2 regions of the Arthrobacter sp. MMS24-T111 genome follow, and region 1 is predicted to be linked to the other one. Evidence: predicted binding sites of a transcription regulator. Region 1 holds the regulator's gene; the other holds the start of a gene.

What was found. The regulator HrcA, encoded in region 1, represses chaperone genes, less so after heat shock. The targets are predictions, from matches to a motif close to TTNGCACTCGNNNNNNNCGAGTGCNAA.
Region 2: ACX5I6_RS11420 (FmdB family zinc ribbon protein) is a predicted target of HrcA. The motif match lies at 3,333-3,359, and genes of this name have one in related genera.

Annotation. Positions count from the first base shown of each region.
Region 1 covers NZ_JBTZRO010000001.1:3,124,543-3,131,251, reverse strand. Annotated here, with positions in the region: gene ybeY (rRNA maturation RNase YbeY) at 1-158, opposite strand, end outside; partial or broken gene ACX5I6_RS14700 (PhoH family protein) at 155-1,244, opposite strand; gene ACX5I6_RS14695 (GerMN domain-containing protein) at 1,664-2,548, shown strand; gene ACX5I6_RS14690 (16S rRNA (uracil(1498)-N(3))-methyltransferase) at 2,535-3,311, opposite strand; partial or broken gene dnaJ (molecular chaperone DnaJ) at 3,314-4,441, opposite strand; gene hrcA (heat-inducible transcriptional repressor HrcA) at 4,526-5,539, opposite strand; gene ACX5I6_RS14675 (DUF3097 domain-containing protein) at 5,713-6,564, shown strand; gene ACX5I6_RS14670 (DUF4870 domain-containing protein) at 6,684-6,709, shown strand, end outside.
Region 2 covers NZ_JBTZRO010000001.1:2,422,414-2,429,122, forward strand. Annotated here, with positions in the region: gene ACX5I6_RS11410 (AAA family ATPase) at 1-2,107, shown strand, start outside; gene ACX5I6_RS11415 (RcpC/CpaB family pilus assembly protein) at 2,170-2,901, opposite strand; gene ACX5I6_RS11420 (FmdB family zinc ribbon protein) at 3,014-3,277, opposite strand; gene ACX5I6_RS11425 (5-formyltetrahydrofolate cyclo-ligase) at 3,390-4,010, opposite strand; gene galU (UTP--glucose-1-phosphate uridylyltransferase GalU) at 4,115-5,020, shown strand; gene ACX5I6_RS11435 (GNAT family N-acetyltransferase) at 5,025-5,645, shown strand; gene ACX5I6_RS11440 (hypothetical protein) at 5,751-6,671, shown strand.

The DNA of each region.
Region 1 (6,709 bases):
TCAATATGCAGCTTTTCCATGGCCGGTTCGTCCACCAGGAGGATGGACAGCTCGGCTTGGGGATGGATGTAGAGCTGTTCAAAGATGTACCGCGACAATGCAACGAGTTCAGCTTCTTCGACGTGGACGCCGGACTCGTTGTTCACCTCGATGCTCACGCGTGTTCCCCCCGCTTTTCCCGGTTGACTGAGTGCTTGACGCGGTTCCGCTGGGCTTCGTCCCAGATGCTGTAGGCGTTGACGATGTCCCCCACCAACCGGTGACGGACGACGTCCGCGGCGTCAAGGACGGAGAAGTTCACGTCCTCGATGCCCTGCAGGATTTCCTCCACGATCCGCAGACCCGAGCGCGTACCAAACGGCAGGTCCACCTGGGTGACGTCTCCGGTGACCACCATCTTGGAGCCGAACCCGAGACGGGTCAGGAACATCTTCATCTGTTCCGGCGTGGTGTTCTGTGCCTCGTCAAGGATGATGAAGGCGTCGTTGAGTGTCCGGCCGCGCATGTAGGCCAGGGGTGCCACCTCGATGGTCCCGGCGGCCATCAACCGCGGGATGGACTCGGGGTCCATCATGTCGTGCAACGCATCGTAAAGCGGCCGGAGGTATGGATCGATCTTGTCGCTCAGCGTTCCGGGCAGGAACCCAAGGCGCTCCCCTGCCTCCACGGCAGGGCGGGTGAGGATGATGCGGCTGACCTCTTTTTGCTGCAGGGCCTGGACGGCTTTGGCCATGGCCAGGTAGGTCTTGCCGGTGCCCGCGGGGCCGATCCCGAAGATCACCGTGTTGGCGTCGATCGCGTCGACGTAGTTTTTCTGGTTCAGCGTTTTGGGCCGGATGGTCCTGCCGCGGCTGGAGAGGATGTCATGGGTCAGGACGTCCACGGGGTTCTGCAGTGACTGGGTGCGCAGGAGCGCCACCAACTGCTGCAGCACGGCCGGGGTGATCACCGTGCCGCGGGCCACGAGGCCACGGACCTCCTGGAGGAGCCGCATGATACGGGGGACGTCGCTGGCCGGTCCGCTGATGGAGAAGCTCGTTGCCGCGCACGTGGAAGTTGACATCCGGGAACTGGACTTCGATGAACCGCAACGCCTCATCGTGGCTGCCAAGTGATTGAACCATCTGGTCCGAGTTCTCAAACAGGACAACTTCGGTCCTCGTGCCCGGCAGTGAGTGGGGAAACTCCCCCGGGCTGCCGTCGCCTGTGTTGAGCCGGCGCTTACCATTTGCTGATTCAGTCATGGTGCTGGCCCGCAGGCCTGTGGTCCCCTCGAAGTTCTTCAATCCAATTTTCCGTGCCGGAAGGGGCGCCCGTTGCACGGTGCTCCTTGCCCAGCGATCCCTTCATCTTACGCCAGCAGCAGGCGGCTACGGGTACGGGCCGGCTGCTGAACGTCCTGCGGTGCGGCCGTTTGATATCAACTTCATATCGGCCTCATATCGTTCCCGTTGCAGTTGGGGCGTGACGGCCACAGAACCGCTGCTGGGCCTTACCGCTGTGTAATGCTGGAAATCCAGCAACTGCTGGGACTTCCAGGCCGCCAGGGGATCGGCCCGCCACGCCACGAAAGGACAAGGGCAGGACAGTGCCGGATACCTCTGTGCCCAAAAGGGCAGGCCGAACGAAGGGCCCCTTGCGCCCGGCGGTCCTGGCAGGCGTCCTGGTGCTTGTTCCCATACTGGCAGGCTGCACCGCAGAGGGCGGCCCATCGCCGACCGGCACGCTCGCCTCGGTCCCGGCGTCCGGCGGGACCATGCCGGATGCACCGTCCACCAGCGCTCCGCTGGAGACCACCCAATCCTCCAACAAGGCGCCCGTGTACTGGATCGGCCGCAGCGGCGGCAACATCTTCCTGTACCGCGAATTCCGCGACGTCCCGGAGCAGGACAACCCGGTGACGCGCGCGTTGCGGGCCATGATGTCGGAGAAGCCGCTCGATCCTGATTTCTTCACGCCATGGCAAAATCCGGACAAACTGGCGACCTCGATTTCAGGCAAAGACGTCATCACCGTGGACGTTTCGGCTGACGCGTTCAACAGCAACCTCGACGCCGACATGGCTGCCCGCGCCATCCAGCAACTGATTTATACGGCCACCGCGGCGGCCGCCAGTTCGGGGCTGATCGACACCAGCCAGCAGGTCCGGGTCCGGATCCTCGTGGACGGGCACACGGACTACGTCGCTTTCGGCAAGGTCCAGTTGGGCGCCCTGATGACTCGTGCCGCCGGCCTGGTGGCGCCGGTCTGGATCATCGATCCGCAGGAGAATACCGAAGTCCCGGCAGGCAGCGTGAAGATCACCGGGCGCAGCACGTCGCCGGGAGCCAAGCTCCACTGGCAAATCCTGCAGGTGGCGGACAACGGCGGCGGCAAGACGCCTTTCCTGACCGGCGAAACGACGGCGGCCGCGGAACAGGGCCAGGCAGGGGCGTTCACACTGGCCCTTAACCTGCCGGCCGGTGATTATGAACTCCACGTGGCGCAGGCCGGATCCGGTGGAGAGCCGGACCGGAACGAGGACACCCGGTCCTTTAAGGTGCGGTAGCCCAGCGTCCCAGGATGTCGCTGGCCAGCACGACGGCGGCCGGGCCCGCAGTGGAGGACCGCAGGACATGGTGCCCCAGCAGGGCCGTCACCGCGCCGTTGTCACAGAGCTTGGTCACCTCGCGGGGACTGATGCCGCCTTCGGGGCCAACAATCAGCAGAATCTCGCGGGGCCCGGTGCCCGCGCTCCCCCGCCATCCTTCAAGGACGGTTCGCAGGGGCCTGACGGCGTCTTCGTGCAGGATAACGGCCAGGTCCGCGGCCGCCACGGCGTTGCAGAGCCCGGACGTTTCGACGGCGTCCCGGACCTCCGGAATCCAGGCGCGGCGGGCCTGCTTGGCGGCAGCGGCAACGGCCGACTGCCACTTGGCGTGGGCCTTGGCGGCCCGGTCCCCCTTCCAGCGGACGATGGACCGTTCCGACTGCCAGGGTATGACGGCGTCGATGCCCAGTTCCGTGGCCGTCTCAATGGCCAGTTCGTCCCTGTCGCCCTTGGCCAGTGCTTGCGCCAGCACCAGCCGGACCTCGGGCCTGTGTTCGGCCACCACGGTCCCGCACTCCACTTCCAGTGCGGTGGACGATGCCGACGCCACCTTGCCGGTCATGCGGGCGCCGGCGCCGTCCACTATGTCCACGGCCTCCCCGGGCGACAAGCGCTTTACGGTGACTGCATGCCGGGCTTCGGGGCCCTCCAGGACAAAGACCTGGCCGGGCGCCAGGCCGTCCAGCGAGCCGGGGCTGGCGAAGAATACGGGGTTGCTCACCGCTACAGGTTACCGAGCCGGTCCCGGAGCTTGGCGAACATTCCGCCGCTGGCGGCGAGCTTACCCTCAGTAATCTGTTCCCCGCGGAGCTTGGCGAGCTGGCGCAGCAGGTCCTCTTGCGCGGCGTCGAGTTTGGCGGGAGTGTCCACCTGGAGGTGGACCTTCAGGTCTCCGCGCCCGTAGCCCCTCAGGTGGGTGACGCCCAGCCCGCGAAGGGTAATGACCTCGCCGGACTGCGTGCCGGGCTTGACGTCGATCTCCTGGCTGCCGTCGAAGGTTTCCAGGCTGACGTCCGTGCCGAGGGCAGCCGCTGTCATGGGGATGTGCAAGGTGGCGTGAAGGTCATCGCCTTCGCGGACATAGGTGGCGTCGTTGTTGACCCGGATCTCCACGTAGAGGTCGCCGGCGGGGCCACCGGCGGGGCCGGCTTCGCCCTGCCCGGAGAAGCTGGATGCGGGTTCCGGTGGCAACGCCGGCAGGGACCTTGATGGTCAGTGAGCGGCGGCTGCGGATGCGGCCCTGGCCGCTGCATTCGTTGCAGGGATCCTTGATGACCGTGCCGAAGCCTTCGCAGGTGCCGCAGGGGGCCGCCGTCATGACCTGGCCAAGGATGGAGCGGACTGCCCGCTGGACCTGGCCGCTGCCGCCGCAGATATCGCAGCGCTCGGGGTGCGTGCCGGGGCGGCAGCACGATCCGTCGCAGGTGGGGCAGACGACGGCGGTGTCCACTTCGAGCTTCTTGTTGACGCCAAAGACGGCGTCGCGGAGGTCGATCCGGACGCTGATGAGCGCGTCCTGGCCCCTGCGCACCCGGGAAGCCGGTCCGGACGTGCCGCCGGCACCGAAGAAGGTGTCGAAGATGTCCTGGAATGCGAATCCCTGGCCCGCGTACCCCGCGCCGCCGAAGCCGTTGTCTGTTCCGTTCTCGTTGCCGGTGGTGTCATAGATGCGGCGCTTCTGGGGGTCGGAGAGGACCTCGTAGGCGTGAGTGACTGCCTTGAAGCGTTCCGACGCGTCGTCCCCGGGGTTTACGTCGGGGTGAAGGGTACGGGCCAGTTTGCGGTAGGCCTTTTTGATCTCTTCGCCCGTAGCTTCGGGGAGACTCCAAGGACGTCATAGTGGCTGCTCAAAGTTCGTATCTCTTCCTTGTTGTACTGCGTGCAGTTGGGTCCGGTGTCCGGTCCTGATGCCGGACGTGGTCCGGTAACGAAGGATCAGGGCCCCAAAATCCTGGAAAGGTAGCGGGCCACGGCCCTGACGGTGGCCATGGTGGTGGGATAGTCCATCCGTGTGGGGCCGAGGATCCCTACCTTCGCGGCGCTGTCAGGGCCATAGCCTGTGGCCACCACGGACGCCTCTGCGAGGCCGTCGTAAGGGTTCTCGCGTCCGATACTGACGGCCACGCCGCGGTGGTCCTGCGCCATTTCGCTCAGCAGCCTCAGCATCACCACCTGCTCCTCGAGTGCTTCGAGCACCGGGCCGATGCTGAGTGGAAAGTCTACGTTGGACCGGGCCAGGTTGGCCGTTCCGGCCATGACCATCCGGTCTTCCCGGCTGCTCTGGGCCAGGACCTCCAGCCCAAGTGCCAGTGCGTGCGCGGCCTGGCGCTGAGGGTGCGGTGCGGCGGCGACGACGGCGGGCAAGGCCTGGGCGAGGCGGCTCAGCGACGTGCCGCCCAAGGCCCCGAGGAACCGGGTCCGCAACTCCGCCAGCGCCTCGTCGCCGAGGTCCTGGCCGACGTCGATCACACGCTGCTCAACTTTGCCGCTGTTGGCAATCAGCACCACCAGTACTTTGCGCGGCGCCAGCAGCACGAATTCAATGTGGCGGACCAGGGCCCTGCTCAAGTGCGGGTACTGGACCACTGCCACCTGGTTGGTCAGCTGGGACAGGAGGCGGACCGTGCGGTCCAGGACGTCGTCGAGGTCGTCCGCGCCTTCGAGGAGTGATTGGATGGCCCGCCGCTCTGCCGCCGACAAGGGCTTGACCGCCGAGATTTGGTCCACGAAAAGGCGGTAGCCCTTGTCCGTGGGTATCCGTCCTGCGCTGGTGTGCGGCGCGGTGATCAGGCCCTCGTCCTCCAGCGCCGCCATGTCATTGCGGATCGTGGCGCTGGAAACACCGAGATGATGACGCTCCACCAGAGCCTTTGAGCCGACGGGCTCGCGGGAGTGGACGTAATCCTCCACGATCGCCCGCAGCACTTCCAGTTTGCGTGGCTCGCTCACTCTCCACCTCCATCCACGGTCCGGGGCGCGTGCCCCGTCCGGTGCCGCCCAGGGGTTAGCACTCGACATGCCTCAGTGCTAACAGTCTATTATGCCTCGGCCCGTTGTTAGCATTGGTACCGCTCCGGGCGAAACTCCGGGGGTGAGGACCTAGCGCGAGGCGGATCGAATCCATGGACTACCAGAACTGGGGCCCCCGCGGGATTTCCGCCCCTAGCCGGACCGAACTGCCGGAAGTTCCCGTGGAGCGCGGCATGGTGCTCGAGGAAGTCCAGTCGGGCTGGGTTGGAGCTGTCACCCGGGTGGAGAAGTCGGGCGGAATGCACGTGGTGGCCCTCGAGGACCGGCGCGGAAAGTCGCGGTCTTTCCGGCTGGGGTTCGGGTTCCTCCTGGAGGGGCAGCCGATCCGCCTGATGCCGCCGGCGCCCGCCCGCGCGGCCGCCGGTCCCGCCGCAGGGCGGACGGCGTCCGGGTCGGTCCGGGTTGCCGGACAGCGGGCCCAGGTGGCAAAGGCCAGCCGGATCTGGGTGGAAGGCAAACACGACGCCGAACTGGTGGAGAAGGTGTGGGGAGACGACCTGCGGGTGGAAGGCATCGTCGTCGAGCCCCTGCACGGAATCGACGACCTCACGGCCGCCGTGGCGGACTTCAGGCCGGGACCTGGGCGCCGGCTTGGGGTCCTCGTGGACCACCTGGTGCCCGATTCCAAGGAGTCGCGCATCGCCGACGCCGTGATGGCCTCCCCTGGCGCCGCCGGAAATGTCCTGATCGTCGGCCACCCCTACGTGGACGTATGGCAGGCCATCCGCCCCGCCGTCCTGGGCATCCAGCAATGGCCGGCAATTCCCCGCGGGCAGGACTGGAAGACCGGCATCCTGAAGGCCTTTGGCTGGCCGCACTCCACCAAGGAAGATATTGGCCTGGGATGGCAAAAACTCATCGGCGCCGTCCGCACGTACGCCGACCTGGAACCATCGCTGCTGGGACGGGTTGAGGAAGTGATCGATTTCCTCACCGTGCCCTGAAAGCCGGTTCCGCCCCGCGACCCAGTATTCTGGATACTGCGACGCCTTGATTTTGGCAGCGTTGCACCGAGTCCTTAGTAGTCGTCAGCACCACTTGCACCCCCGAAGGAAAACAGACTGTGGCAGAAAACGCACGTGATCACAG
Region 2 (6,709 bases), 700 kb from region 1:
TGAGGCCATGATCAGCGGCGATGACTACCTGGCCATGTCCGACGGCGACGCGCTGCGCCAGCTTGAGGCCGAGTACCGGTTGGCGGACAACGCCCACATCGCCAGCGGCGCCGCACGCCTTCGCTGGGACTTGGCAGAACGCTGGCGCGGAGCGATCGCCGAACAGCCGCGCCAGGCGGGCCTGCTGCGCAGCCTGCTCAAGGACGGCCGGGTATCACTGCCGTCCCTGACCGCGCAGGCCCCCGACCTGATCGGCACGCTGGTTCCGGTGTGGTCTGTCAGCCCATACCTGATGACCGGTCTGCTCCCGGCGGAGCAACACTTCGACGCCGTCGTGATCCTGGATGCCGAGGCCACGTCGCTGCAGGCTGTCCTGCCGTCCATCGCCCGTGCACGCCAGGTAATTGCTTTCGGCGACCCGCGCATAGCCTCGCCCCGGACCTTTACCGTGGGCGTGGAACGCCTCGCCGCCGGCGAGTCCGCCCATCACAGGGTGGAGAGCGCCTTCACGGCTCTGTCCGCGGTGCTTCCGGTGTGGCGGCTGAACGTGGTGTACCGGGCCGTGGACGAGGACCTCGTCCTGCAGCTGAGTAAGGACTTTTACGACGGCGGGCTGCGCCGGCTGCCCGAAGGCCAGTCGGCGACGGGCTTGGACCGGGCGCTGCTGGTGGAGTACCTGCCTGACGGAACCGGCCTGCCCAGCGCCGACCACGAGGGCGTGGAGTCGGTGGTGGCTGAGGTCAACCGGGTGGTCGAGCTCGTGTTCGAGCACGCCCGCCTGCGTCCGCGTACTTCGCTCGCCGTGGTCACCGCCAGCCTGCGGCACGCCGCCAGGATTGGCGAGTCCATCCGCCTTCAGCTGTCCAACCAGCCCGGGATGGCCGGCTTCTTCGGTGCCGGTCCTGAGTCCTTCAGGGTGGTGGACCTGGAGAGGGCCCAGGGGCTGGTCCGCGACCACGTTATTTTCTCCCCAGGTTTTGGGCGCACCCCGCACGGCCGGGCGCTGCACAATTTCGGACCATTGTCCGCCGAAGGTGGAAGGGAGAAATTCGCCCTGGCCATGACGCGGGCGCGCCGGTCAATGCATGTGCTCACCTGCTTCCGGCCCGAGGACCTGGACCATACCAGGCTCACGCACGGCGCGGTGGACCTGTACACACTGCTGAACCGCGAAATTTCGGGTAACACCGACCTGGGAACTCCCGCCTCCCGGGCAGCCGCCAGCGAACAGGCACTCGGCGCGGACCCGCTGGTCGCCGACTTGGGTGACCGGTTGCGCGCCCGCGGCGCCCGGGTCTGGCACCAGTACGACGGTGCCATCGACGTTGTGGCCGCGGCTGACCCGCTGAACACCATGGGCAAGGACGACGCCGACCTGCCACGACCGGTGGCGATCGAGTCCGACGGCACCGGGCAGTACCGCACCATGAGCGTTCGGGAACGCAGCAGGCTCCGCCCGCAGCTGCTGGAACGCCTTGGATGGCGTTATATGCCGTTGTGGACCATCGAGGTCTTTACCGACCCGTCGTCCTGTGCCGACCGCATTGCCGGGTACCTCGGCCTGGAAAACCTGGTGTTGCCGGGCAGGACTGCGCCCTCGGCCGGTTCCCTTGACGACGACGTGGACCAGGCGCTCAATGGTATCGATGCGGCCCCGGCCACCGGTGTTGCCTATCTGCCGCGGAACGCCAGTGGCGGGAACCGGAGTGATTCCGGAGACCCCGCCGCGGGCATCCGCCCCAGCCAGGGCCGGCGTGCCGGTGGCCTGGACACCACGGAGGCTAACGGCCTGGCCGCGGAAGACAGTGTCTCCGACGTCAATGTTTCCGGCCTCAGCGTCTCCAACGACAACGTTTCCGACAACAATGGGCCCGCGGAAAATCGGGCCGGAGAAGATATGAGCGAGAACCAGAACACGGAAGCGGCAACTGACGGCGGAACTCCGGCAGGCACGCCCCAGCCCGCTCCGGCGCCACTGCGGGCCACCGCGGGTACCGACGCTGTGCTGCCCAGCAAGGCCGCGGAAGACGACGCCCGCAGCTGGGGCGACCGTGAGGACGACCACGACGCCTGGCTGAAGGAACAGAAACCGCCGCACTGGGGCTGACCCGCAGCAAGGCCTCCAGGCCCGGGCGACCCGGAGGTTGTCCAGGGATCGTATCCGGGGTGTCACGGCGGACCCACCAGGACGAAGAAGAGCCTGCCCTGCGTAGACGCTCCAGCCAGCCGGGATGACTGTTCCGCGTTTGCTGCCACCACTATCAACCCGTCGGTCTCCGTAGTACCCAGCCATTGGCCGCTCTGGCCGCCCTTGTTCGAAGTCCACAGCACGGGAACCGCAGACGCCAGCACCTCTGATGGGCCTTGCTGGTCAAACCCGTTGGCAGATGTGAGCACCACATTGACCAACTGGCCCGGGGACACCAGCTGAATGGAAGACGGGTCCGCCATGCGGAGCGGAACCGCGGCCGAGCCCGGAGGCGTCCCAATGAGGAGGCCCGGTCCCAGGAGTTGGGCGTCAGTAACGAGCTGGCCTTTTCGCAACGGTCCAGCGAGCTGTTTCCCGGCGGCTGCGGCGGTGTCTTGGAGGAAGCCCTCCGCGACCATTCCGGGCGGCACATGAACGCTGGCCAAATCTGCCGCCGTCACAGCGGTACCTGCCGGAAGATCCCGCGCAGCAGCGAGTGCGGTCACGGTAGAGAGCGGAGCCGGCGTCAGTTGATTGACGGCGATGGCCGACGCTGCACACAGGAGAAGGGCGGCGGCCAAGCGGCGGTTGCGGCCCAGCCAGGAGGCAACCTGCGCCGGGATGGGGTGGTTGGCCTTGGCGGGACGGCTGGCAGTACGGGACTTGGTGGGAATCCGGAGGCTGTCGCGGCCGCGGCGTGGATATGCAGGCATGCGCCCACGCTATTGGCGGACGAAGCGGCAGGACAGGGGTGGCGGCGCCTATGTGGACAAAGGCGGCCGGCGCCAGGAGGCGCCGGCCGCCGTCGACAATCAGTGCGTGGGGCTAGTTGGCCGCTGCAGCCGGGGCGGGCGCTGCAGCAGGCGCCGCCGGCGCCGCTGCCGGGGCGGGGGAGACCGAGCTGCCCTTGGCATCGCGGGAGTCGGTACGGTAGAAACCTGAGCCCTTGAAAACCACACCCACGCTGTTGAATTTCTTGCGCAAGGTGCCCTCGCATTCGGGGCAGGATGTCAGGCTGCTGTCCGAGAACGACTGGACAATATCGAAGGCGTGGCCGCAATCCTTGCAGGCGTAAGCATATGTTGGCACTGGTGCTCCTCCTCTTGGGCAAACGAGAGGTCCCGTGCTGCCACCCGGTAATCCGTTAGCAGTCGCAGGGCCTGAGTGCTAATTCTATCACTGCGTCCGGAAGGGACCGGGCTCAGCGGCCACCCGCCAGGCCCCGGTACCCGGACGGCATCAGGACACCCGGGACCGGGCGGTCGAATTCCTCGGCAGGAATCCGCCCCGCGGGAAGCAATTCATCGTCGTAGATAACAGCGGCCAACGGTATTTCCTTCCCGGCGGTGGCCAGACGCCCCAGGAAGGTGTCGTAGTAGCCGCCCCCCTGGCCGATCCGGTTGCCTGACAGGTCGACGGCAGTGGCGGGAATGATAAGCGCCGCTGCGCTCCCGGCCACCTCGGGCCCGTGCCGGTGTCCGGCGGGTTCCAGGATGGGCGCGTACCGGCTGCGTTCAAAGATTGTGTTCGGGCTCCAGAACACCCAGCTCAGCTCCCGGTCCGGCTCGCATACCGGGAGCAGGACCTTATGGCCGCTGTCATGCAGCGCATGGACCAGCGGCATGGTGGGCGGTTCCTTTCCGACACCCAGGTAGACGCATACGTTTCCCGGGCGCCCCGCGGTGACGGATGCTGCCCAGGCTTCCCCGTGGCGCGCCAGGTCCGACCCGGCGGCGTCCAGCTCCGCCTCCGTCCGGGCGGCCCGCCGGCGCCGGTGGGCCGCCCGGATATCGTCCTTGGCGGGATTCGTCTTCTCCTGCATGGTGTCCTTCCTCGGTGCCCGGCGTTCCACGGCGCCCCAGGCGGATGACGGCCTGATGTGCCGGTGGTTACTGAAATGCTTGACGCTGACGTTAGATTAGTCCGGTGACTACCAGTAACCCCAGAGTCCGCAAAGCCGTCATCCCAGCAGCGGGCCTGGGCACCAGGTTCTTGCCGGCCACCAAGGCGATGCCGAAGGAAATGCTCCCCGTCGTGGACAAACCTGCCATCCAGTATGTGGTGGAGGAAGCCGTGCATGTGGGCCTGAACGACATCCTGATGATTACGGGCCGCAACAAACGTGCACTGGAAGACCACTTCGACCGCGTGCCCTCCCTCGAATCGACCCTCGCCGACAAGGGCGACACCGAGAAGCTCGCCTCCATCCAGGCAGCCAGCCAGTTGGGCGACATCCACTACGTCCGGCAGGGCGACCCGCACGGCCTGGGCCACGCCGTGCTCCGCGCCAAACAACACGTCGGCGATGAAGCCTTCGCTGTCCTGCTGGGTGATGACCTCATCGATGCCCGCGACGAACTGCTGAGCACAATGATCGACGTGCAGGCGAAGACCGGTGGGTCCGTCGTCGCCCTCATCGAGGTGGAGCCGGCACAGATCAGTGCCTACGGCTGCGCCGACGTCCAGGAACTGGACGGCGAAGGCTATGTCCGCGTCAACCGGCTCGTGGAGAAGCCCTCACCCGAGGAAGCGCCGTCCAACCTGGCACTGATCGGCCGCTACGTCCTGCACCCCGCTGTCTTTGATGTCCTCGAGCACACCGCACCCGGCCGCGGCGGCGAGATCCAGCTGACCGACGCCCTGCAGGAACTCGCGTCCGGAGACGGGGAGGGCTATGGGGTCTTCGGCGTGGTGTTCCGCGGCCGCCGCTACGACACCGGGGACAAGCTCAGCTACCTGAAGGCCTGCGTCCAGCTGGCCGTCGACAGCGATGACCTGGGCCCCGGCCTGCGGGAGTGGCTGCCCGGTTTCACCGCCGGCCTTTCCAGCTGACGCCGTGCGTACCGGTCCCATCTGGCCGGTCACCCTCGAATGCGGTGACCTGGTCCTGCGGCCCATCCGCTACCGCGACAAAAGGGAATGGACCGAGGTGCGGTCCAGGAACAGCGAGTGGCTGGCGCCCTGGGAAGCCTCCAACCCTGAACCCGGAGGCGGGCTGCCGGACTACCGGCATATGGTGCGCTCATTGAACGCGCAGGCAGCCCAGGCCACGGCGCTTCCATTCGTCATCACCGAGCGGACCCCGGGACTCCGGAATCCGGCCATCGTCGGCCAGCTGACCGTGTCCTCGATTGTGTGGGGTTCGGCCATGATGGCCACGCTGGGGTATTGGGTGGATCAAGCCCGGGCCGGCCGGGGGATCGCGCCCACCTCCGTGGCCCTGGTGACTGACCACTGCTTCCGGACCCTGGGCCTGCACCGGATGGAAATCAACATCCGGCCGGAGAACGGGCCCAGCCTGAGGGTGGTGGAGAAGCTGGGATTTCGGGATGAGGGATACCGGCCCCGTTTCCTGCACATTAATGGCCGGTGGGCGGATCACCGTTCGTTTGCCTTGACCTCCGAAGAAGTCCCGGCGGGCCTGCTGGCGCCGTGGCTGGCGTCCCGCCCGTCATAAATCCATCGGTTTGTGGACAGGGGTACGACACACCGGGGCTAATGCGGACTGAGCAGGCATGATGCTCATACGGTTTTGAGTGTGGACTTCCCCCTTAGCAGCTCAGTGATCCTCGTGGTTGCCGTCGCGCTCTGGATCCTTTGGGTCGCCCCGTACGTCCTCCGGAACCGAAGGCGCCAGGTCCAGGCCGCCGGCGACTTCCTGGCAGACGTCCCCGCCGATGAAAAGCCGGACCAGCCCGCCGGCAAAGTGTTGAACGTCGTCGCCCAGCAGGAGAAAGCCATGGAACCCAGGAAGAGTGCCGCAGCCGCTGCCGGCGCTGCCAGCACCCCGCCCGAGGCCCGGTTCCGCATCCGGTACGGCCGGACGGCATTGGCCTTGGCGGGTCTGCTGTGCTTGGTGACGGCGTTCATCTCAGGTGCGCTCCTTCCCTTCGGTGTGGGATCGCCCGCCCTTCCCCTCACCGCCTTTGTGCTGGCTTTCGGCGCGGTGGCCCTGCTCCGCTGGCTGGCCATCCGGGACCGCAAAGCGAAGGTGAACGCGGCCTTCCGTGCCGCCATGAGTGCGCCTTCCCGGCGCCAAGAGCCGGAACCCGTCCCCGTGCCCAAACCCGACGCAGCTCCGGCCCGGCCGGAGAGCCCGTTGTTTGATGCCGAAGCGGGTGAGGCCAAGGCCAAACCGCTCACTGCTGTGGAACTGCGTGAGGCGGCCGTCGCCGTCGCCGTTGCCGCCGGTGACACCAGTGCTGCCGCTGCGTCAGCAGGCGCTGCCGCGGGAACTCCGTGGGAGCCGGTCGAAGTTCCCAGGCCAACCTACGTTGAGGCAGCAAAGGCTGAGCGGCCCGAGCCCCTGCCGCTTGAACTGCCGGAGGCTCCGAAGGCGGTTGGCAAACCGTCGCTGAAGCAGGGGGCTGCCGGTGCCGACGTCCCGGAAGTCACGTCCCAGCCGGCGGGTTCACCTCAGTTGACCAAGGCGCAGAGTGCCTTGAGCAACCTCGACGACGTCCTCCAGCGCCGCCGCGCGTAGGCGGCCGGCAAGCATTCCCACCGGTTTGGCCCCGCCGG